DNA from 2 places in the Massilia pseudoviolaceinigra genome. Region 2 is predicted to be linked to the other one. Evidence: riboswitches for the same ligand, from Rfam matches in the RefSeq annotation. Region 2 holds a riboswitch; the other holds the start of a gene.

Region 1 (12,016 bases), on a different contig from region 2:
CGCGGCCACGCCGACCAGCGCGTTCATGTTGGCGCCATCGATGTAGACCTGGCCGCCGTGCGAGTGGATGATCTCGCACAGCTCGGCAATGCCTTCCTCGAACACGCCGTGGGTCGACGGGTAGGTGACCATCACGCAGGCCAGGTTGGCGCTGTGCTGTTCGGCCTTGGCGCGCAGGTCCGCCAGGTCGACGTTGCCGCTGTCGTCGCAGGCGGTGACGACCACCTTCATGCCGACCATGTTGGCCGACGCCGGGTTGGTGCCGTGCGCCGACGATGGAATCAGGCAAATGTTGCGGTGGCCTTCGCCGCGCGATTCATGGTAAGCCTTGATCACCAGGAGGCCCGCGTACTCGCCCTGCGAGCCGGCGTTCGGCTGCAGCGACACGGCGGCGTAACCGGTCAGCGCGCACAGCATGTCTTCCAGCTGGCCGATCATTTCGCGGTAGCCGACCGTTTGCGCGTCCGGTGCGAACGGGTGGATATTGGAGAATTCGGGCCAGGTGACCGGGATCATTTCGCTGGTCGCATTGAGCTTCATGGTGCACGACCCAAGCGGGATCATGGTGCGGTCCAGCGCCAGGTCCTTGTCGGCCAGGCCGCGCAGGTAGCGCAGCATTTCGTGTTCCGCGTGGTAGCGGTTGAAGGTCGGGTGGGTCAGGTAGGCGCTGGTACGGGCCAGCGCTTCCGGATAGGCATCCTGCGCGCTCGCATCAAACGCGTCGAAGTCCGGCGAAGCAGGGGAGCTCGAGACGCCCTGGGCGAAAATGGTCCACAGCAGCGCGATGTCTTCGCGGGTGGTGGTTTCGTCGAGCGAAATGCCGACGTGGCCGGCGTCGACCTTGCGCAGGTTCACGCCATGCTCGGTGGCAATCGCGTGCAGTTCGGCCGCGCGCGCGCTCTTGATGGTGAGCGTGTCGAAGTAGGTCTTGTTGACGACGTCGTAGCCGAGCTGGCCGAGTTTGGCGGCCAGGATGGCGGTGAAGCGGTGCACGCGCCGGGCGATGCGCTGCAAGCCTTCAGGGCCGTGGTAGACCGCGTACATCGACGCCATCACCGCCAGCAGCACCTGCGCGGTGCAGATGTTGGACGTGGCTTTTTCGCGGCGGATGTGCTGCTCGCGCGTTTGCAGCGCCAGGCGGTATGCCTTGTTGCCCTGGGCGTCGATGGTCACGCCCACCAGGCGGCCGGCCATGCTGCGCTTGAATTCGTCGCGCGTGGCCAGGTAGCCGGCGTGCGGGCCGCCGAAACCGAGCGGCACGCCGAAACGCTGGCTGTTGCCGACGACGACGTCGCAGCCCCAGTTGCCCGGCGGCGCCAGCAGGGTCAATGCCAGCAGGTCGGCGGCGGCGATCACCATGGCGCCGGCCGCGTGCAGTTTTTCGACGGCGGCGCGGTAGTCGCGCACGTCGCCGTTCACGCCCGGGTACTGGATCAGCACACCGAAGCATGGTTCGGACAGCCCGCCGATGTCGGCCGCCGCGATGGTGCGCACTTCCACGCCGATCGGCTGGGCGCGCGTCTGCACCACTTCCAGCGTTTGCGGCAGCACGTCGTCGGCCACGTAGAACACGTTCGAGGCCGACTTGCCGACGCGCTGGATCAGCGTCATCGCTTCAGCGGCGGCGGTGCCTTCGTCGAGCATCGACGAGTTGGCGATGCCCATGCCGGTCAGGTCGGTGATCATTTGCTGGAAGTTCAGGATCGCTTCCAGGCGGCCTTGCGAAATCTCGGGCTGGTAGGGCGTGTAGGCGGTGTACCAGGCCGGGTTTTCAAAGATATTGCGCAGGATGACGCCTGGCGTATGGCTGTTGAAGTAGCCCTGGCCGATCATCGACTTCATGACCTTGTTCTTGGCGGCCAGCGCCTTGAGTTTGCCCAGCGCAGCCTGTTCCGGCATCGGGTCGAAGAACTGGCCCAGTTCCAGCTTGCTCTTCTTGCGGATGTTGGCGGGCACGATGGCGTCGATCAGCGCCGCGCGCGACGGATAGCCGAGCGTGGCCAGCATGGCTGCCTGTTCGGCGGTGGCCGGGCCGATATGGCGCGGGATGAACGAGTCGCGTGCTTCGAGTTGGGTCAGGCTGGTGCGGGTCATGGTAGTCGGGGCCGAAAAAGGACTGCCGCCGGCGCGGTGCGGCGGCGAACTGAAAGGAAAAGGCCGCCGGCGGGCGGCGGCCAGGAGTTTTATTCCGCGGTGGCTTTGCCGTAGGCGGCGGCGTCGAGCAGGCCGTTGATGGCGCCGGCGTCGCTAGGTTTGAGCTTGAACAGCCAGGCCGCGAAGGCGTCGGTGTTGATCGAGTCCGGCGCGTCGGCGACGGCGTCGTTGACGGCGATGCACTCGCCCGACACCGGCGCGTAGATGTCGCTGGCGGCCTTGACCGATTCGACCACGGCGGCGTCGTCGCCGGCGGTGAAGACCTTGCCCACTTTCGGCAGTTCGACGAAGACGATGTCGCCCAGCGCGTCCTGCGCATATTCGGTGATGCCGACGGTGAGGGTGCCGTCAGCTTCGGCGCGCACCCATTCGTGGGACTCGGTGTATTTCAGGTCGGCTGGGATGTTCATAATGTTTGCTCCAAGAGGTCGCGGTCGATGTAAATACTACTAATTGGTGTGTGTTGCCCCGATCAGGCAGCGAGGATTTTACCGTTTCGCACGAACGGCAGCTTGACGACGCTGGCGGCCAGCTTTTTGTCGCGGATTTCGACGTGCACGGTGTCGCCCACGGCCACACCCATCGGCACGCGTGCCAGGGCGATCGCTTCCTGCATGGTCGGGCTGAAGGTGCCGCTGGTGATTTCGCCGGTGGTGCCGTCAGCGGCCACCACTTTCTGGTGCGCGCGCAGGATGCCGCCTTTTTCGCGCAGGATCAGGCCCACGAATTGAAAGTTCTGGCCCATCGCTTTGAGCGCGGTCTTGCCGATGAAGTCGCGCTCGGCGTTCAGGTCGACGGTCCAGGCCAAGCCGGCGTCGAGCGGGTTGACCGTGTCGTCCATGTCCTGGCCGTACAGGTTCATGCCCGCTTCCAGGCGCAGCGTGTCGCGCGCGCCCAGGCCGGCCGGCTTGACGCCGGCGGCCACCAGCGCGTTCCACAACGCGTCGGCCTGGGAAGCAGGGAAGGCCAGTTCGAATCCATCTTCGCCAGTGTAACCGGTGCGCGCCACCATCACTTCGCCGAAGGCGGTGTCCTTGACGATGACGGCATTGAACGGTTTCAGGGGCTCGCAGGCGCCCTGGGTGGTCGGCAGCACCTGCCATACCTTGGCGCGCGCATTCGGGCCCTGGACGGCGATCAGCGCCATCGGCGCGTTGCCGTCGCGGCGCTCGGTGATGGTCACGCCGCTCTTGGTGGCGTCGTTCCGGGCGCCGATCCAGGCCACGTCTTTTTCGGCGGTGCCGGCGTTGACGACCAGGCGGAACCAGGTCTCGCTGAAGAAGTAGACGATCAGGTCGTCGATGACGAAGCCTTGCGGATTGAGCATGCACGAATACAGTGCCTTGCCGGCCACCTGCAGCTTGTCGACGTTATTGGCCAGCAGGGAGCGCAGGAAAGGGCGGGCATTGTCGCCTTCGATATCGACCACGCACATGTGCGACACGTCGAACATGCCGACGTCGCCGCGCACGGCCTGGTGTTCTTCGATTTGCGAGCCGTAGTTGACGGGCATGTCCCAGCCGCCGAAATCGACCATCTTGGCGCCGGCGGCGCGGTGTGCGGAATTGAGCGGGGTCGCTTTAAGCGTCATGGAATCCTCAAGGCAGAGTGAATGGGGGTACGACGAGCAGACGTGGAGCGGCTCTTGCCGTTCCTGAATGCTTCGCGCCCCTCTGTCCTTGGTACCTGAGAGATAGCGGATGATGCTCCGCCTGCCCCTTCGGTGGGCCGCCGGCATGGTGCCGCGGCCGCTCTCCAGAGTTCAGCCGGGGGCGCTGTGCGCCGCCGACCCCTGACCGGTCCTTTTGCCTGAGAGTTTTTGGGTGATGCCCCTTCGGCGGCAGCGTGCGCTGCCCTCTCCCGATCAAGACTGTGGAGGATATGCCAGCAGGGCGTAACTGTCAACCTTGTGGGGGCGCGCACGAATGAGCTACCCGTTGAAAACCATGCTTGTCCCGATTTGTTAAAATAATTCATCTACTTTGCGAGCATACAGCCATGAGCGAAGAAAAAACGATCCAACAGACTGATGCCTGGTTCACTTTGTCGGGCGATGTGAACAGCGATATGGTGCATCGCGTGTTCGAGGCGGTGTCCGGCATGAGCGAGAACGGCGTCGAAACGGCGCACGTGCTGATCCAGTCGAACGGCGGCTACGTCAGCGACGGGCTTTGCCTGTACAACGTCCTGTCGAACTCGCCGGTCAAGTTCGTCATGTACAACGCCGGGGCGGTGGCGTCGATCGCCGTCATCCTGTTCTTGTCCGGCACGCGGCGCTACGCCAGCGAAACGGCGCGCTTCATGGTGCACAAGTCGCATGCGACGGCCTCGCCCGGCGCGCGTCCGGATGCGCTCAATATCATCGTCGAAGGCTTGCGCGCCGACGATGCGCGCACCGAATCGATTTTGCGCAAGCACATCGAGCTGCTGCCGGAGCAGTGGGCGATTCACCAGTATTCCGACCTGCACCTGACCGCGCGCGATGCCAAGATTGCCCGCGTGATCAATGACGTGGCCGACTTTGCGCCGCCGAAGGGCGTTCATATCCGCAATATCTGAACAAGTGAACCAGCAATTGTGACTGGCCGTGCCGGTCACAATGGGTGCTTGCGGCGCGCAGTTAAAAAAAGAGCCTGTCAACGGCCGGGCCGGTGCAGACTCTTTCTATTGCTTCCTGTTTAATTAGTGCATGGCGCCGCCCGGAAACCCGGCGACGCCTGCGTCATGCTAGCGATCAGCGTTTGTCGCCGCCGCCTTTGCTGCCGCTGCTGCTGCCGGAATTCGATCCGGACTGCTTGTTGCCCGAACCGGAACCGGACTGTTTCGAGCCGCTGTCCTTGTCGTCATTCTTGTGGCTTTGACGGCCGGCTTCCACGTGCTGCTCATGGGTTCCGCCCTGAGTGCCGCCGCCGGAGCGCGATCCGCTGCCGGAACCTTGCGAGCCCGATTGCTTGTTCGAGCTGGAACTATCGCTTTGCTTGTTGCCCTGACCGCTTTTCTGATTCGAGTTCATGTTCATTCCTTTTGAAAGTTTGAAAATGTCGTGCTCGCCGGTGATGCTGAAGAGGCACTCTCTTCAGCGTTTCCGGTGACATCATCATGCGAGCCGCACCGTTGAAGAGGTATCGGAATTTACCTTGCACTCGTGTAGGAGTAGTTCCTACAGGATTGCAATTAATGCAGCAAAGAAATCGCCCGTTGTCGCGCGCTCAGCGGCGCACTGTCAGTGACGCACGTTCAGTGGCGCGGCGGCGCCTGTCCGGCGCGGGCCGCCTCGACCGCGGCGTTGACGGCGAGGATGGTGGTCTGGAAGGCGACGGCATCGATAATGCGGCTCAGCCGGGCCAGCCGGGCCGCCGCATCGCCAGCTCCTGCACCCGCGGTCCGTGGCGCCGGCAAGGCGCGCGCCGCGTTGCCCTCGCCATGCATGGGGAGGGCAACGCCGCACTGCGCGCTGCGCTCGATGGCACGCACGATCAGCCCATTGCCCGCGACCGTCAACGTCGCCGCTCCAGGCTTGCGCCGCACCTGGACGGGAGGCGTTACCATCGCTGCCTTGATCCACAGCCCCAACAGCACGGCCCCGGCCGCGTTGGCGCCTATGCAAAACCAGACCCACAGGCGGGCCGCGGCGTAATCGGCCTCGGCGCGCGCGGCGCTGTCGTCTGCCATGATGCCGGTCAAGGGACCCAAAGTTTCGCTTAAACTTTGGACCGCCGGCGCCGTTACCGCTTTCATCTGTTCAAGCTGACTGAGCAGTACAATGGACAGCCAGACGCCCAGCCCGACCAGAACGGCAAAGCCCAGATACAGGGTGAGCTTGAGATCGTGGCGGCGGATCGTTACCATGGCTAGTCCTCAAGAAATAAATTGCTGCGTGGAATTGTAATTATGTTAGAGAAACTTTTTATTTCGGGTTTGTTTTTCATCAACAGTCCAAATGACGAAAATCGGCTTTTGCTTTAGGGAAAAGCAAGAATGGTCATGAAAATAAGGCGATTGAACAAAAAATAACGCTTTGTTTCAAATTTTCCCGTTGCCAGTCGGCAATAATGTGAGAGAATGTTTGTTATGGCAAAAGATCTCTAACCCCCCCCCAACGAGCAGACAATGGCTCCACCTTCACCATCCGCCGCAGCAAGGAAGACTGGTCCGTCGCGCCACGAGCTGTTGGAGGCGCTTGTCGTGACCGTGACCAAGCATGCCAACGACCACTTGATGGCCGTGGCGACGCGTCTCGTTGCGGCGTTGCTTGATGTGACCGACCCGGCGCTCGATGCGCGCGCCGTGTTTCAGCGGGTAAAGTCGGGGAATCTGCTAAAAAACAACACCTACGCCTTCTTTCATGTCGCTGCCGCCGGTATCGGACGCGCCATGCGTGCCGAGGTCGACGTGCTGTTGCCGCCGCTTAAAAAGTCCACGATGGCCTTGCCCGCCGCGCTGGAACTGGTGCCCTACGAGGAAATGGACAGCCGCGTCGCTTTCGATGCCATCAGCCGTCCCTTCGAAATGCAGTATGCGACCCAGATCGCCACCCTCAATGTGCGCCTCGGCTTCCTGCTCGAGCGCGACGTGCTGCGCATCAGTCAGAATCCCTTCCGTCCCGAAATGTTCCTGTCGGCCCTGCAGCAAGCCTGGCGCGAGTTCGAGCCGGACGAGGAGGCCCACGGGCTGATCCTGCCGATGCTGCGCCCGTCGCTGCTGTTCGACTTCGCGCCGATGTACGACGCGCTGTGCGACCTGCTGATGAACAAGGGTGTCCAGCCCGGCTCGGTGGACGCCTTCAAGATCAAGAAAACCGAAAGCGCGGCCGCGGCCAAAAAAGCGCGCGCCAGCGGCCAGGCCGAACTGGCCAAGCAGCTGCGCCAGTTCCTGCGCGACGAGGATGATGCGCCGGCGGCCGCGTCCGCCTTCGACATCCCGATGATTCCCGACCTGCCGGCCATGGCGCCATCGGCCGGCGGCTGGCGTCCGAGCGGCGCCGCCGCCTTCCATGGCGCGCCAGGCGGCGAGGCGGGCGAGGCCAGCGTGCCGGCCGCGCCGTGGCATGGCGGCCCGGCGCACCAGGGCGGCGCGCCGGCGCAGGGCAGCCACGCCGCAGGCGGCTTCGCGCCGGCCCAGTTTGCCGGAGGCGGCGGCATTGCCGCGGGCGGCTTCGGCCAGGTCATGGATGGCGGCCAGGTGATGGTTCCCGCCTCCCTGCTCGAAGTGCTCAAGGGCTTGCAGGGCCGCATGCCGGAACAGTTCAGCAACGTGGCGCCGACCCCGGCCGAGGCGCAGGCGGGCAATGTGTTTTATTTGCCGCGCTTGAAGGAAAGCATTCCAAAAGGATCACTGTCGCGCGGCGATGAAAGCACCATCGACCTGCTGTCGAAGATTTTCGAGACGGTGTTGCTCGACCCGAACATTCCCAAGGATTCGCGCGACCTGATCCAGTCGCTGCAAATTCCGGTGCTCAAGGCGGCGCTGGCCGACAAGAATTTCTTCTTCGAGGAAACGCACCCGGCGCGCCGCATGATCGACCTGATGTCGACCATGGGCCTGGAGCAGCGCTCCGGCCCGGACGATCCGCTGTTCCAGGTCATGCAGCGCGGCGTGGAGCGGGTCGGGCGCGACCAGGATGACGGCGGCGCGCCGGCCGACGTGTTTTCGGAAGTGGTGGCCGAGCTCGAAGAAACCATCAAGGCCGAGGAAACGGCGGCCGCGACCGCCATCGCGGCGCCGATCGCCGCCGCATTGCGCCAGGAAAAAGTCACCGCCGCAACCCGTTCGGCGAAGAGCGCGGTCGCGGCGCGGGTCGGCAGCGGGCAGGTGGTGGCCATGCTGGAAACCTTCCTTGAAAACAAGTGGACCTCCGTGATGACGGTCGCCTACAGCGTTGAGGATGACAAGCCAGGCGCGGTCGGCAATGCCACCAAGACCATGGATGAACTGATCTGGAGCGTGAAGCCGAAGATCACGCACGAACAGCGGCGCGACCTGATCGGCAAGCTGCCGAGCCTGCTCGCCACCCTGAACAAATGGCTCGACGTCATCAAGTGGCAGGATGCCGACCGCATCCAGTTCTTTGCCGACCTGGCGGAGTGCCACGCGTCAATAGTGCGCGCGCCGCTCGACATCACGCCGGAACGCCAGCTCGAAATCGCCGTCGAAGTCGCCCAGCAAGACGCAATGCGCCGGCTGGAAAAGGAAAACGAAGCCCTGGCCGCGGCCGAAGAAGCGGCTCACGTCGAGCTGGACGATGCCGAACTGGGCGTCGACGCCCTCGAACGCAATATGTGGATCGAATTCACCGATCCGGACGGCAGCATCCGCAAGGTCAAGCTGGCATGGATCAGCCCGCTGCGCACCCTGTACATCTTCTCGACCGGGGCGCGGCAGGAAGCGTTTTCCCTCTCGTCCGACAAGCTCATCGAAGCCTACCGCGCCCAGCGCGTACGCGTCATGAAGGTCGAAGGCGTGGTCGGCCGCGCACTGTCGCAGGCAATGGACGAGGCGCTCGGCGACGCGGAAAAAACGGCGCAGTCGGTCGCTGCCTGAGGCAGGCGTGTTCCGTTAGTATTCGCACATTGTTTACATTCGCGTATCATTCGGGCCGGGCCTGAGCGGGCGTTGCACAGTTTCTGTACTGCCGCCCATGCCCGGCTTTGTTCACTACCGGCTTTTGTCTATGAATTGGTATCACCTTACCGCGCTCGGCGGCATCGCCGTCACCGCACCCCTGGGTATCGCCATTGCTGTCTGGCTCGCCGCCGCCCACTGCCGCCGCCGCGCCCTGTACTGGTGCCTGCTGTTCGGCGCCACCATGTTGATCGTCATCGGCAGCAAGATCGCCTTCCTCGGCTGGGGCGTCGGCATCGAAGCGCTGCATTTCGCCGGCTTTAGCGGCCACGCCGCGCGCGCCGCGGCCGTGTTTCCGGTGGCCGCCTACCTGGCCCTGTGCGGACGCACCAAGATGTGGCGCTACGTCGCGGTCAGCGTGGGGCTGGCGCTGGCGCTGGGCGTCACGCTCTCGCGCGTGATGGTCGAAACCCACAGCAGCTCGGAAGCGATTCTGGGCTGCCTGCTCGGACTGGCCTGCGCCGCCGGTTTCATCGCGCTGGTGCGCTCGAACCGCCAGTTTCAGCCCAGCTTGACCCTGATCGCGCTGACCTTGGCCGTGCTGTGCATTCCGTACAAGGGCGAATCGCATAATTCCCAGCAGTGGATGACGGGTCTGGCGCTCGGCCTGTCCGGGGCCGACCGCGTCTACACGACAGCCACCTGGGGCCCGACGCGCAATCCTTACTCCCCGCCGTGCCCCAAAGCCGAGCGCTACTTCAACTACGTCTGTTTTTAAGGTGAAATGTTGAGCGTACTGAGTCGTTTTTGTTGCCGCAACCCGTAAAACCGTCATTCCCGCGCCGGCGGGAATCCAAGGCCCCTTCGCTCAGCAAAGAACTCCGCCCCGGCCCCACGCCTCATCCCCCCGAAAACATGACAACAAATGGTATGATGGACACCTTTAGGATTCCCGAGCTAGCTATACAACGTGCGCCTGTCTTCCATTAAATTGTCGGGATTTAAGTCATTCGTCGATCCCACCAATTTCCAGGTGCCGGGGCAGCTGGTTGGCGTGGTCGGTCCCAATGGTTGCGGCAAGTCGAACATCATCGACGCGGTGCGCTGGGTGCTGGGCGAATCGAAGGCTTCCGAGCTGCGCGGCGAGTCCATGCAGGACGTCATTTTCAACGGCTCGACCCACCGCAAGCCGGCCGGGCGCGCCTCGGTCGAACTGGTGTTCGACAATAACGACGGCAAGGCTTCCGGCCAGTGGGGCCAGTATGCCGAAATCGCCGTCAAGCGCACCCTCACGCGCGACGGCACCTCGACCTACTACATCAACAGCCAGCCGGTGCGCCGGCGCGACATCCAGGATATTTTCCTCGGCACGGGCCTCGGCCCGCGCGCCTACGCCATCATCGGCCAAGGCATGATCTCGCGCATCATCGAGTCGCGCCCGGAAGAGCTGCGCGTCTTCCTCGAAGAAGCGGCCGGCGTGTCGAAGTACAAGGAACGCCGGCGCGAAACCGAAAACCGCTTGGGCGACACGCGCGAAAACCTGCTGCGGGTGGAAGACATCCTGCGCGAACTGAACGCCAACCTCGAAAAGCTCGAAGCGCAGGCGGTCGTCGCCAACAAATTCCATTCGCTGCAGGCGGACCAGGAAGAAAAACAAAAGCTTCTCTGGCTGCTGCGCAAGAACGAAGCGCAGACCGAGCAGAATCGCTACTTCCGCGAGATGGAGCAGGCCCAGACCGATCTGGAAGAGCAGACGGCCAAGCTGCGCCACGTCGAACTCGATCTCGAACACATGCGCCAGGCGCATTTTTCGGTGGGCGACCGCCTGCACACGGCGCAGGGCCACCTGTACCAGACCAACTCGGAAATCGGCAGCCTGGAAGCGCAGATCAAGTTCGTCATCGAATCGCGCAGCCGCCTGCAAAACCAGCTGCTGGCGCTGAACGCCCAGCGCAACCAGTGGCAGACGCAGGGCCAGGATTACCAGCAGCAGATCGAGGAAGCCGAGTACCTGCTCGAAGAACTGGGCGGGAGGGTCGAGCAGTCGCAGATGAACGCCGAAGCCCAGGGCGAGCGCCTGCCGGACCTGGACGCCGCCTGGCGCGCGGCCCAGCACAAGACGACCGAATCGCGCGCCCGCATCATGCAGGCGCAGCAGCAGATCGAACTCGAATCGGCGCACCAGCGCAACGCTTCGAATATCCTCAATGGCCTGCAAACGCGGCGCGAGCGCCTGCAGCAGGAAAAGAACGGCCTTAATCTGCCCGACAGCAGCCATTTGGCCAACCTGCGCATGCAGCTGGAGGAAAAGCAGCAGGCGCTGGAAGAGCAGACCATGCTGCTCGAAGAAGCGACCGACCAGCAGCAGCGCACCGAAGAGGAACGCGCCGCCGCCCAGGCGCAGGTGAACGCCGAAACCGCTGCCAACGCGCAGCTGGAAGCGCGCCTGTCGGCCCTGAAGCAGTTGCAGGAACGCGTGCAAACACAGGGCAAGGTCCAGCCCTGGCTGCAAAAGCACGAACTCGATGCGCTGCCGCGCCTGTGGCAAAAGCTGGGCATCGAACAGGGCTGGGAAACGGCGCTTGAATCGGTGCTGCGCGAGCGCACCGGCGCGCTCGAAATGTCGAACATCGAATGGGCCAAGGCTTTTTTCAGCGATGCGCCGCCGGCCAAGCTGGCCCTGTACGCGCCATCGCTCGCCGGCGCCGTGCTGCCTGCCGAAACGCCGGGCCTCACATCGTTCGCCAGCCTGCTCAAGCTCAATGAACCGGGCCTGCGCGGGTTGTTGGGCGACTGGCTGCACAATGTCTTCGCCGCCGAAGACACGGCCAGCGCCTTTGCCGAACGCGCGCGCCTGCCGCAGGGCGGCTCCTTCATCACGCGTCAGGGCCACGTGGTGACCCAGTCGAGCGTGCGTTTCTACGCGGCCGATAGCGAGCAGGATGGCATGCTGGGGCGCCAGCAGGAGATCGACAACATCGGCAAGCAGCTGCGCGCGCAAACCATGCTGGCCGACGAAGCACGTGCCCGTGCGGTGCGCGCAGACGCCGCCATGTCGGACCTCACGCGGCGCCTGCAGGATGCGCGCCAGCGCGTGGCCACGCTCACGCAAGGCGTGCACGCGCTGCAGATCGAGGTGGTCAAGCAGTCCGAGGTCGAGGCGCGCTTCAACCAGCGCAGCACGCAGATCCAGGCCGACCTGGCCGAAATCGCGGCGCAGGAAGCCGAGCAGCAGCAGATCCGCATGGAATCCGAGGAAAAATTCGAGCAGCTCGACATGGAACTGGCCGAGCTGCAGGGC
Region 2 (12,016 bases):
TTCCACCGGCCGCCAGTGGCGTCAACGCGGGTTAACGATGGCTCATGCGTGGCCGGAATTGCCGACCTTGGCCAGCTCCACGCGCATGGCATCGATGACAGCCTTGTAGTCCGGCTGGCCGAAAATCGCCGAACCGGCCACGAAGGTATCCGCGCCGGCGGCGGCGGCGGCGGCGATATTGTCGATCTTGATGCCGCCGTCGACTTCGAGCAGGATGTCGCGGCCCGACTCGTCGATCATGCGGCGCGCCAGCGCGATCTTCTTCAGCGCTTCCGGAATGAAGGACTGGCCGCCGAAGCCCGGGTTGACCGACATGATGAGGATCATGTCGATCTTGTCCATCACATGGTCGAGGAAGTGCAGCGGCGTGCCTGGATTGAACACCAGGCCGGCCTTGCAGCCGTTATCGCGAATCAGCTGGAGCGAGCGGTCGATATGCTCGGACGCTTCCGGGTGAAAGGTGATGATGTTCGCGCCGGCCTTGGCGAAGTCCGGGATCAGGCGGTCGACCGGCTTGACCATCAGGTGCACGTCGATCGGCACCTGCACGTGCGGGCGGATCGCCTGGCACACCAGCGGGCCGATGGTCAGGTTGGGAACATAATGGTTGTCCATGACGTCGAAGTGAATGATGTCGGCGCCCGAGGCGACGACATTGCGGACTTCCTCGCCCAGGCGGGCGAAATCGGCGGACAAAATGCTGGGAGCGATGCGGAAAGTGGTCATGGCGGCTGGCAAGGAGCTTGCGGTGAATGAAGATGCGCTATTTTACGCTGTCCCACGGAGCGCCCTTGCAGCGAGGCCGATTTTGCGGTGCAATGTATGATGCCCCGCCGGACCTTGTCGGAACGGCGCCTGAAAATTCAATCGGGCAACTTTTACAGTCTCAATCAAGGAATCCAGATGGCCGCTTACGAATTTACTGTCACTGTCAGGACCCAGTACCTGCCGGAGCAGTCCGATCCGAGCCGAAGCAATTACGTATTCACCTATTCGATCACGATCAAAAACACCGGCACCGTCGGTGCGCAGCTCATTTCGCGGCACTGGGTAATCACCGATGCGAACAACCACGTCGACGAAGTGCGCGGCCTGGGCGTGGTCGGTCACCAGCCGCTGCTTCAGCCGGGCGAACAGTTCGAATACACCAGCGGCACCCAGCTGGCCACCGCACAAGGCTCGATGACCGGCGAATACTTCTGCGTGGCCGAGGACGGCCATCAGTTCGAGACCAAGATTCCCGAATTCGTGCTGTCGCTGCCACGCACCCTGCACTGAGATCGGCGATCAGTGGGCGGTGTCGTCGGGCAGTTCCTTTTTCTTTTCCGGCGCGTTCAGCTCCTGACCGTTATTGGTCGGCTTCTGTCCCGAATACATCGTCCACCACACGATAAACACCAGCAGGAACAGCGCCACGCCTGCTTCAAGCATTAATACCCACATATCGACTCCCATGTCTTCAACACGTAGCAGTTTACTCGTTTCGGCCGGCGCCGTCGCGCTGGCCCTCGCGGCATGCGCCACGCCTGAACCCCGGCCGGCGCCGCCGGTCGTCATGCCGCCGCCGGTGATGCAGATACCGCCGCCGGTGGAGCCACCGGTGGCGCCACCCGTGAAGGCCGAACCGGCGCCGCTCATGACCCCATCGACCTTCGGCGCGCTGCCCGGGTGGGAGCGCGACGACCTGCGCCAGGCCTGGCCGGCCTTCATGACGTCGTGCGGGGTGCTGGGGCGCAAGCCCGAATGGAAAACCGCGTGCGGCGCCGCGCGCACGGTCGATGCCAAAGATGGCGCGGCCATTCGCGGCTATTTTGAAACGCACTTCGTGCCGAACCAGGTGCGCGCGGCGGACGGCGCCGACACAGGGCTGATCACCGGCTACTACGAGCCCCTGCTGCGCGGCGCCCGCAAACGCGGCGGCGCCTTCCAGACGCCCCTGTACCGGGTGCCGGACGACCTGCTGACGATCGACCTGGCCAGCGTCTACCCGGAGCTGAAAAACAAGCGTGTGCGCGGACGGCTGGTTGGCAAGAAGGTGGTCCCGTACGGCAGCCGGGCCGAGATCGAACGGGCCGACGTTAGCGGCAAGGAGCTGCTGTGGGTGGACGATCCGGTCGAAGCGTTCTTCCTGGAGGTGCAGGGTTCGGGGCGGGTCAAGCTGGCCGACAGCGGCGAGACCGTGCGCGTGGCTTACGCCGACCAGAACGGCCATCCATACAAGGCGATCGGGCGCTGGCTGATCGAACAGGGCGAACTGACATCGCTTGAGGCGACCGCGCAGGGGATCAAAGCGTGGATCGCGGCGCACCCCGAGCGGCGCCAGGAACTGTTCAACGCCAACCCGAGCTTCATTTTCTTCCGCGAAGAGCGCCTGCCCGATCCGTCGGTCGGGCCCAAGGGTGCGCTGGGCGTGGCATTGACGCCTGCGCGTTCGGTCGCGATCGACCCCACGTTGTTGCCGCTCGGCGCGCCGATTTACCTGGCCACCACCGAATCGGGCAGCGACGTGCCGATGCAGCGCCTGGTGATGGGGCAGGATACCGGGGGCGCCATTCGCGGCGCGGTGCGGGCCGACTTCTTCTTCGGCTTCGGCTACGAGGCGATGGAAAATGCCGGCCGCATGAAGCAGCGCGGCCAGCTCTGGGTGCTGCTGCCCAAACCCTGATGCCGCCGCGGATTCGCTACAATCGCACATTACTCCACGCTTTTTTAATGAGGATTCCATGAACTATGCAGACCTGCTGATCGAGACCCACGGCAAAGTAGCCGTGATTCGCCTGAACCGTCCAAAAGCGCTCAACGCCCTGAACGACAACATGATGGACGAACTGGGCGACGCGCTGTACAAGTTCGACGCCGACAGCAGTATCGGCTGCATCATCCTGACCGGCAGCGAAAAAGCCTTTGCGGCCGGCGCCGACATCGCGGCGATGGTCGACTACGACTACGGCGACACTTACGGCGGCAACTACATCGGCCGCAACTGGGAACACATCCTCAACGTGCGCAAACCCGTCATCGGCGTGGTGCAGGGCTTTTGCCTGGGCGGCGGCTGCGAGCTGGCCATGATGTGCGACTTCCTGATCGCGGCGGACACCGCCAAATTCGGCCAGCCTGAAATCAAGGTCGGCGTCACCCCGGGCGCCGGCGGCACGCAGCGCCTGCCGCGCACCATCGGCAAGGCCAAGGCCATGGACATGCTTCTGACGGCGCGCATGATCGATGCGGCCGAAGCGGAGCGCACCGGTTTGGTGTCGCGCGTGGTCCCGGCCGACAAGGTGATGGAAGAAGCGCTGGCCGCAGCCACCACGATCGCCTCGATGTCGGTAACGGTGGCGATGGCGATCAAGGATAGCGTCAACCGTGCGTTCGAGACCACGCTGACCGAAGGCGTGCGCTACGAGCGCCGCTACTTTCACGCGGCTTTCGGCACGCCGGCGCAGAAGGAAGGCATGCAGGCGTTCCTGGCCAAGCGTCCGGCCAACTTCGACGGTCTGTAAATCAGTCTCTGGCGCGCCAGCTGCCGTGAAAGCCGAACGGTATCCGGTGCGGCAGGCATACCGTCGCGACGGGGCCGGCCGCCACGTCCGTGGCGTCGATCACCAGCAGGTCGCTGCGGCCTTCCTGTGCGCGCCACGCGACCGCCAGCAGCCAGCCGTCGCCTTCGGGCGACTGCGCCGAGCGCGCGACGAATACCGGTTCGGAAATGACGTCGCCGGCCGGCAGTGTATATAGCTGGCGCGTGCCTGACGCAAAGTCGAAGCAGGCCAGCGAGTCGTACAGCACACTCTCCGAATCGTTCCTGACACGCTTCTCGCTGTGGCAGCAGTAAAAACCGACGCGGTTGCGGCGCCCGGTATAGCGCTCGTCGATGCGCGGAAATTCGGCCGCCAGGTCGTCGAGGATGGTGCGCTCGAAGCCGTCGCCATCGCTCTCCAGATCGAACGTCCAGCGGCAAAGACGCGCTGCCATCCCGGCCGGGTCGCCCCGGGTGCCGTCGGCGTTGGGCATGCCCGGTGCGGTGACCGATTCCATCACGTAGGCCACGATGCGGCCGCCATCGTCCCAGGCATTCATCACATGGAATACGTGGCAGGCATCGCTGGCGAACCAGCGCAGCGTGTCCATCGGCTGCCCGCGCACGCCGATGCCGACGTAGCTGCGCTTGTCCGCTTCCCACGCAAACAGGGGCAGTCCTTTCATGGCGCGCTCCACGCTGATGGTCAGCGGCGTGACCGGAAACAGCACGTGGCGTTCTGTCAGCATGAAGTCGTGCATCATGCTCGCGTAAGGCGCGCGGAAGGGTTCGAGCGTGGTGACCTTGCAGCGCGCATCGAGGACGCCGTACAGCAGGTTGGGTTCACCCGGGCTGTCGGGCAGGTAGGCGAAGAAGTGCAGCTCGCCCGTGGCCGGATCGGCCTTGGGATGCGCAGTGAAGCGCTTGTCCACGGCGCCGCCGAAATCCTGGTGTCCCTTTGACGCCAGCGTGTGCGGATCGATTTCAAACGGCTGGTGCGACTCTTCCAGCGCAAACAGGCGCTCGCCGTGCCACACCATGTTGGTGTTGGCGGTGCCGCTGTTTTTGCCGTGGACCGACGGGTCGCTGGTGGCCGGGTTGCCGAAGGTGCCGAACAGGGCGCGGCCGGCATTGTCTTCGAGCTGCCATTTCGGCGTGCGCGCCCAGCGGTTGGCATAGGCGATTTTGCCATCGCCGATGAAGAAGGCGTGCACCATGCCGTCGCCGGCGAACCAGTGATAGCGGTCGTCGCGCGGCGCGAACCGGGGATTTGGTCCGACGCGGTACAGCGCACCGCGCAGCTGCGGCGGCAGCACGCCCTGGACCGGCAGGGCGTCGATGTCGCATTCGGTGTCCAGGGGAGCGTAGTTCCCGCTAAAGAAATGGCCTGACATGGTGATTCCTTGGTGAGTTCAGAGACTTTGCACGGCTTCGCGGACGTAAGCAATCAGCGGCGCGTCGATGCCGGAACCGACGCGCAGTTCGGACTCCTGCTCGAAGGCGTGACGCAGCTTGGCCTGGAGCGCGGGGTCGCCCGCCGCCTTGGCCAGCGACAGCGCCTGCCACTGGCGCGCCAGTGCTTGCACGTCGGCGCTGGCGGGCGGCGTGTCTCGGGCCAGGTGATCGCGCAAGGCGCAGATGAGAATGGGCCAGGCGTCGGTTTGCTTGACGTAGTGCTGGCGCAGCAGGACCATTTCGGCCTTGCTGCAGTAGGCGGCGTAGATGGCCAGGCGCCGGTGCGCCATTGCGTGCGAAATGAACTGCATCGCCGTGCGGTCGACGCCACTGAGCATATGCAGGGTGGGTTCGTTCCAGTTCATGGCGTAGAGCTTCATGAGCATGGCCTCGTCGCCGCCCACGTCGTCGAGCAGGGCTGCGATCCAGGATTGCGCGAGCGCGCCCGCTTCAAGACTGTCCGGTTTGACGCCCCGGCCCATGAGATCATGCAGCGTGGAGGTCAAGTGCGCGTTGTCGCCGTTGCGTTGCTGGCGCCGCGTTGTCAGTGTGTGCAGTTCGGCGTCGGTGAAATAGCGCGCGCTGGCGGCCATGCGTTCGAGAGCGGCCAGCCAGTTGTCCATCGACGGTTCATGGCGTTCCGCGAGCTGCGCCTGCAATTGGCGCAGATGGCCGTGCAGGGCCGATGCTTGTGCGATCTGGCGTTCGAGCGACGCGATCTGCTGCTCCACCACTTGCGGCAGGCTGGCACCGCCATCGGCCAGCATGGCCTGGATCTGCGTCAGCGGCAGGTCGAGACGGCGCAGTGCCTGGATGCGATACAGCCGGGCCACGTCCGCGCTGTCGTACAGGCGGTAGCCGTTGTCGGACCGGGCCGACGGTGTCAGCAAGGCGATATCGTCGTAATGGCGCAGGGCGCGCACGCTCAAGCCGCTGCGCCGTGCCAGTTGTCCTATTTTCAGTAGCATGCCGGTTTCTCCATTTGCAAGATGGTAAACCGTCACGTAGCGAGAGGGTCAAGCATTCATAAGTTGATAGCCCAAAGGGCGTCATTCCCGCGCAGGCGGGAATGACGGAGCTGAATATAGCGGGATGAATGAACTATCTAGCTTCCACTTAGTTTGTGGCTTACATCAAGTGCTTAGATTGGCCCGTTGATGCTCATGCGCTGGGTATGCGTCCAGCGGTGATCGGATGCCGATACGGCGGAGTTGTAGGTGCGGTAGGTCTGCCCTTCACCCGGCCACGGGTCCATGATGTACACGTAGTTCACGCCATTGGTCGTCGCGTAGCCACGTCCCACCATGATGTGACCACCGCCGTTGCTCCAACCGTAGCGAATCACGAACGGGCGGTTGGCGTTGATGTCGGCCACCACGCTGTTCCATGACGAGGCCACGCTGTACGCGCCGTTTGCCACGCCCCATGCTTTCAGGATGTTCTGCACGCTGCCGTTGGAGCCGTACATATTGTTCGGCTGGTTGGCGTAGCTGTTCCAGTTGAAGTAGGTGTTGCCGCAGGCGTAGTTCAAGCCGAACGCCCAGTTCACGATCTGGCACTGGCTCGGTGTCTTCTTGTAGAAGTTCAGGATCGCCTTGCTCGAGGCGGACCAGCACCACTGGCTGTGTTCCTGGGTCGTCAGCGGAACGGCGAGGGTGCGCCATTGGGCCATGGCCGCTGGCAGCGCCAGTAAAAGCGAAGCACCGACGACGAGCTTTTTGATATTTGTATTCATGTTATCTCCTGATTCGTTCTAAGGATGGTGTAGCCGATGCCGGGCTTACTTCGAGGCGTCCATGGTTTGCTTGACCACGCTGCGCAGCGGCTGCAGGATATCTGCCTCTTCCATCAGCGCCTCGCTGGCCTTGCCTTCCTTGACGGCACGCTGCTGCATCAGCAGCGATTCGCGCGCCGAATGCAATGGCGCGTAGCGCGTGCGGCCGTCTTCCCGTCCAACCACTTCGAGCAGGTCCGAGCGCGCCTGGAAGATGCGCACGAAGCGCACATTCGATCTCGCGGCGTCGCCGTAGTAGCCCATCGACGCATCCACATCCTTCGCCAGCACGGCGGCGCCATAGGCGACCGTTTCGTAGTTCCCGTTGTTGAGCTCCACCGTCGCCATGCCGATCGGACGCTGGTTCAGCAGGATCACGAAGCGCCACTGGCCGGTGGCCTTGGCCATCTGTTTCATGCTGCCGCGTCCTGCCAGCAGTTCGTTCGGATCGATCGTGTAGACCGGGAAGCCGTAGCCGATCTTCGCGTCTTTCAGATCCTGCATGTCGTTGATTTCAAGCGGGAAGTCGACCGGCGTGCCGCTGGTGCCACGGGCCTGCAACTGGGCTGTGACGAACTGGGCGAAGTCGCGTTGGGCCGCCGCTTGCGCCGCCGCCGCGGCGCGCTTGGGCACCGCTTTGAAGGTACTGGTTCCATCCGACTGGGCCATCGCTGGCGCGCCGGCCAGGGCCAGGCTTGCGCCGCACAGCAGGGCGGCGAGCATGGTGCGGGCTGAGAGCATTTTTGTTTGCATTATTGACTTCTCCTCACATAGATTGATACAAGAACCCCGCCTGTCCAAACGGGGTGAGTGCTGCAACAACAAGGGCATGCACGCATGCCGGACACCAGTGTCAACGCACGTCGTCAGTGCGTTGGAAAATCGAGGGAACGGTGCATCAAGTCGCCGATCATGTCGGCGGTGACGGCCGACAGGGTCCAGCCCAGATGCCCGTGTCCCGTGTTGTAGAAGACGCAGGGCGATTTGCCGCGGCCGACGCGCGGCAGCATGGTCGGCATCATCGGCCGCAAGCCGGCCCATGGAATCACGCTGCGCGTGTTCACGCCCGGGAAGCATTCATGCACCCAGTCGATCAGCGGGCGAATCCGGTCGTCGCGGATGTCGCGGTTAAAGCCGTTGAATTCGGCCGTGCCGGCCACGCGGAAGCGGTCAAGCCCGAGGCGGCTGGTCACCAGCTTGGTGGCGTCGTCGAGCAGGCTGACGGTGGGCGCGGCGGCCTGGCTGGCGGCATCAGGCAGGTTGACCGTGATCGAGTAGCCTTTCACGGGGTAGATGTTGACCCGGTCGCCCAGGCTCGCGGCCAGGGCGCGGCTGGCGGTGCCGGCGCAGATGACGACGCCGTCGTAGGTCTCGGTCTGGGTCCGCTCGCCGTCGCCCAGGGTGACGTGGGCGTGGCGGCCGTCGGTGCGCACGGCGCCGATCTGCATGCCGTAGCGGCAGTCCACGCCGTTGCGGCGGGCGGCGGCAGCAAGGCCGGTGGTGAATTTGTGGATGTCGCCGGTGGCGTCGCTGTCGGTGAAAAAGCCGCCGTAATAGTCGCCCGCCAGGGTCGGTTCGATGCCGCGCATTTCGCCTGGCGTTACCGCGCGGCGCGCCAGGCCGCCGGCGGCCAGCATCTTGCTGACCGTGGCGGCGTGCTCGAAACCGGCCTTGTCGCGGTAGATGTGCAGGATGCCTTCGCGCTTGACGTCGAAGTCGATGCCCTCCGCCTCGGCCCACGCAAACAGGTGCTCGCGCGCGGCAATCGCCAGGCGCGCCGTCTCCACGGTGTTCCTGCGGTAGTGGGGAATGGCGGCGGCAAATTCGGCGAACCACGACAGCTTGTGCCAGCTCGGTTTGGGGTTCACCAGCAGCGGCGCGTCGCGCCGGAACATCCACTTCAGGCCCTTGAGCATGGTGGAGCGGTGGTTCCACACTTCCGCGTTGGAGGCCGACAGCTGGCCGCCGTTGGCGAACGAGGTTTCCATCGCCGCGTAGCGATGTTTTTCCAGCAGGGTCGTGGCAAAGCCACGTTTCGCCAGGGCGTAAGCGGTCGTGACGCCGGTGATCCCGCCGCCAATTACTGCAATGGTTTTCATGTCCAGTTCAGATTCCAGAAACGTCGGATAGAGGGCGTTCCGCGCGCTGGTGCGCGTCGGATACCCCCTCTGTGCTGGACCTGAGAGATTCACCGGCAACGCGCGATGCGTGGCCGGTTTGCTCCTTCGGTGCACCGGATGACGACTTCCGGTGGCTCTTCAGAGTTCAAATGGGTTATCGGTCCTTTTGCCTGAGAGATTCCGGGGCGGTTGCTCCTTCGGCGCCGTCGACATACAAGACCAGCTTGTAACCGACAGACTCTCCCGATAACGCCTTAGCATTGCGCTAAATATGCCATAAGCATATGTATGCAGAATACCGCAGAAAATGACGTCAATACAACCATTTTTAGTGATAGGTGTTGTTTCCTCGACAATACCGACAGAGCGCTCGCTTTACGATTTGCCGCAAACCTGGTCCCATTCGAGCGCAAAGCGCGCCAGGAATTTCTTCAGGCGGTCGGCATCGTTCGGTTTGCTTTTGGCGCTGCGCGAGACGGCAAACAGCTTGCGTCCCGCATCCGACAAGGTAACCGACTGGCGGCATACCCTGACCACGGCGGCCAGTTGCATGGCGTCGAACAGGTCGAGGCCGGCAGCGGCCTCGTCACCCATCAGTTCGGCCAGATCGACCTCGGCCGCGCTTGGGGCGCGCGTGTGGTGGTGCCAGAGTTTTTGCAGCCGCGCCACTTCGGCGCTGACGATGCTTTCCGAAATGCCGCCGGCTTCGGCCAGCGTGGCCATCCTTGTCACCGAGGCCGACAGGTCGCGGAAGTTGCCGGCCCAGACCGCCTCGGGCGATATCGCGAAGCGCATGTAGCGTTCGCGCGCTTCCTTGTTGAAGCGCACCATCTGGCCGTACTCCTGGCTGAACTGGTTCAACTGGTAGACCAGGTTGGGTTCGATGTCTTCGGGCCGGTCGACCAGGCCGGGCAGGGCGTAGGTCCACAAATTGATGCGGGCGTACAAGTCTTCGCGGAAACGCCCGGCCATCACGTCGCTGGCGAGATCGCGGTTGGTGCCGGCGATGAGCTGGAAGTCGCTTTGCACTTCGCTGTCGCTGCCGACCGGATGAAAGCGCTTTTCTTCGATGGCCTTGAGCAGCATCGCCTGTTCATCGGGCCCCAGTTCGCCGATTTCGTCGAGGAACAGCAAGCCCTTGTGCGCACTGCGCAGCAAGCCGGGGCGGTCGGCGGCGGCGCCCGTGAAGGAGCCTTTGACGTGGCCGAACAGGGTCGAGGCGGCGCCGTCGCCGTGCAGGGTGGCGCAGTTGAGTTCGATGAATTTGCCGTCGAGCTGATGGCGTGTTTTCTTCAGTTCGTACACCCGGCGCGCGAGGAAGGATTTGCCGGCGCCGGTCGGGCCCATCAGCAGCATGGGCGCGCGCGACTTGATGGCGACACGTTCGATCTCGTCGATCATGGTGTTGAAGCGGGCGTTGCGGGTGGCGATGCCGGACTTGAGGAACGCCACGCCTTCGGCTTGCTCGCGCGAAAAGCGCTGGGCGATCTGGTCGTAGCGCGACAGGTCGAGGTCGATCAGTGCGTAGCTGCCTGGTTCCTTGCTGGACTGGCGCTGTGGCGGCGAGCTTTGCAGCAGGCGGCCGGGGAAGAAGCGCGCCTCGGTCATCAGGAACATGCAGATTTGCACGACGTGGGTGCCGGTGGTGATGTGGACCCAGTAATCCTCGTTATCCGGATCGAAGGGGTAGGTCTTGGCGAAGTCGAACAGGGCGCCGTAGACCTCGCCGAAATCCCAGGCGTCGCTGATCGGAATGTGGTGCGGCACGACTGTGGTTTCGGGCGAGACGGCGGCGATGTCGGCCGTGACCGCGTCCACCAGCGGGCCGAATTTGCCGCTGAAGAGCATCTCGAAGCGGTCGACGGCGTATTCCTCGTGCTGGGTGATGGCGATGCTGGGACGCCACTTTTCCCAGCGGGCCGGGCCTTGGCCGCTGTCGAGCTGGGTGCCGACGAAACCGATGACTACGATGCGTTTCTGTTTCATATCCGTATAAAGTTTTATCTGGTCGGATAATTTATCACGGGGTTGTCTGCTTGTCTATTTCTTGGTGATCTTGCTTGAAGAATTGATAATCTTTTTTAAATCAAGGACTTGCGTTGTTCTGCCTGAGCTGGCTGCAGACCTGGCACAGCATTTGCAATAGAGGAGATACAAACGAGATAAGTGAGGAAGTAAAAATGGCAAACGCACAGTTGTTCCAGACCCTGAAGGGAATCTTTGTCCCTCGTGCCGACGGTCTTAATTCGGAAGGCGCTCCGGCTTACACCATGACGCCGCGGCACCAGTTGGCGCAGTATGCGGCCACCGGTTGCCTCAATTCGACGTACTACGTCAATGCGCAATCGCAGCTGGCGACGGTGATGGAGCTGTGCGAAAAGGTCGATGCCAAATTCATCGCGCAAACGGCGATTTACTGCCGCGAACGTGGTTATATGAAGGATATGCCGGCGCTGCTGACGGCCGTGCTGGCCGCCAAGGGTGCGGCGGAATTGACGCCGGTGTTTCGCCGGGTCGTCAATAACGGCAAGATGCTGCGCAATGTGGTGCAGATCATCCGCTCCGGCGCGGCCGGCCGGAAATCGCTGGGCACCCGGCCGAAAAAGCTGGTGCAGCAATGGTTGAACCGCGCTTCGGAAAAAGAGCTGCTGGCGGCGTCGATCGGGAATGCGCCTTCGCTGGGCGATGTGGTGAAGATGGTGCATCCGAAGCCGTCGCAAGCCTGGCGTGAAGCGTTTTTCGCCTGGTTGATCGGCAAGCCGTTCAATGCGCAGGAGCTGCCGGATGCGCTCAAGGCTTTCGAGGCTTATAAGGCCGACCAGTCGCAGCCAGTGCCGGAAGTGCCGTTTCAGATGCTGACGTCACTGACATTGTCGGCGCAGGCGTGGGCGCAGATTGCGCGCCAGGGCGGCTGGCACATGGTGCGCATGAATCTGAATACGTTCGGACGCAATGGCGTGTACCAGTTGCCCGGCATGATTGAAGTCATCGCCGACAAGCTGCGCGATCCGGAGGCGATTGCCCGGGCGGGCGTGTTTCCTTATCAGTTGATGTCGGCGTATATGGCGGCGTCAGACGACGTGCCGCGTGCAATCAGCGATGCCTTGCAGGATGCGCTGGAGCTGTCGCTCGCCAATGTGCCGAAAGTCG

The links. A riboswitch is a leader RNA that binds a small molecule or an ion and turns the genes downstream of it on or off. The one in region 2 is predicted to bind glycine.
Region 1: it holds a riboswitch for glycine, as region 2 does, so the genes downstream of both, gcvT (glycine cleavage system aminomethyltransferase GcvT) here and RBA40_RS29060 (D-amino acid dehydrogenase) in region 2, are expected to answer to the same signal.

Annotation. Positions count from the first base shown of each region.
Region 1 covers NZ_JAVCWL010000008.1:118,056-130,071, forward strand. The annotation lists gene gcvP (aminomethyl-transferring glycine dehydrogenase) at 1-2,094, opposite strand, end outside; gene gcvH (glycine cleavage system protein GcvH) at 2,184-2,564, opposite strand; gene gcvT (glycine cleavage system aminomethyltransferase GcvT) at 2,627-3,745, opposite strand; glycine riboswitch at 3,818-3,923, opposite strand; glycine riboswitch at 3,942-4,027, opposite strand; gene RBA40_RS10050 (ATP-dependent Clp protease proteolytic subunit) at 4,153-4,713, shown strand; gene RBA40_RS10055 (hypothetical protein) at 4,889-5,167, opposite strand; gene RBA40_RS33545 (methyl-accepting chemotaxis protein) at 5,392-6,003, opposite strand; gene RBA40_RS10065 (DUF1631 family protein) at 6,265-8,694, shown strand; gene RBA40_RS10070 (phosphatase PAP2 family protein) at 8,825-9,493, shown strand; gene smc (chromosome segregation protein SMC) at 9,686-12,016, shown strand, end outside.
Region 2 covers NZ_JAVCWL010000040.1:62,141-74,156, forward strand. The annotation lists gene rpe (ribulose-phosphate 3-epimerase) at 43-726, opposite strand; gene apaG (Co2+/Mg2+ efflux facilitator ApaG/CorD) at 904-1,278, shown strand; gene mltA (murein transglycosylase A) at 1,454-2,665, shown strand; gene RBA40_RS29035 (enoyl-CoA hydratase) at 2,724-3,500, shown strand; gene RBA40_RS29040 (carotenoid oxygenase family protein) at 3,502-4,911, opposite strand; gene RBA40_RS29045 (MerR family transcriptional regulator) at 4,930-5,940, opposite strand; gene RBA40_RS29050 (C39 family peptidase) at 6,114-6,707, opposite strand; gene RBA40_RS29055 (hypothetical protein) at 6,753-7,487, opposite strand; gene RBA40_RS29060 (D-amino acid dehydrogenase) at 7,613-8,845, opposite strand; glycine riboswitch at 8,905-9,014, opposite strand; glycine riboswitch at 9,015-9,122, opposite strand; gene rtcR (RNA repair transcriptional activator RtcR) at 9,242-10,852, opposite strand; gene RBA40_RS29070 (vWA domain-containing protein) at 11,047-12,016, shown strand, end outside.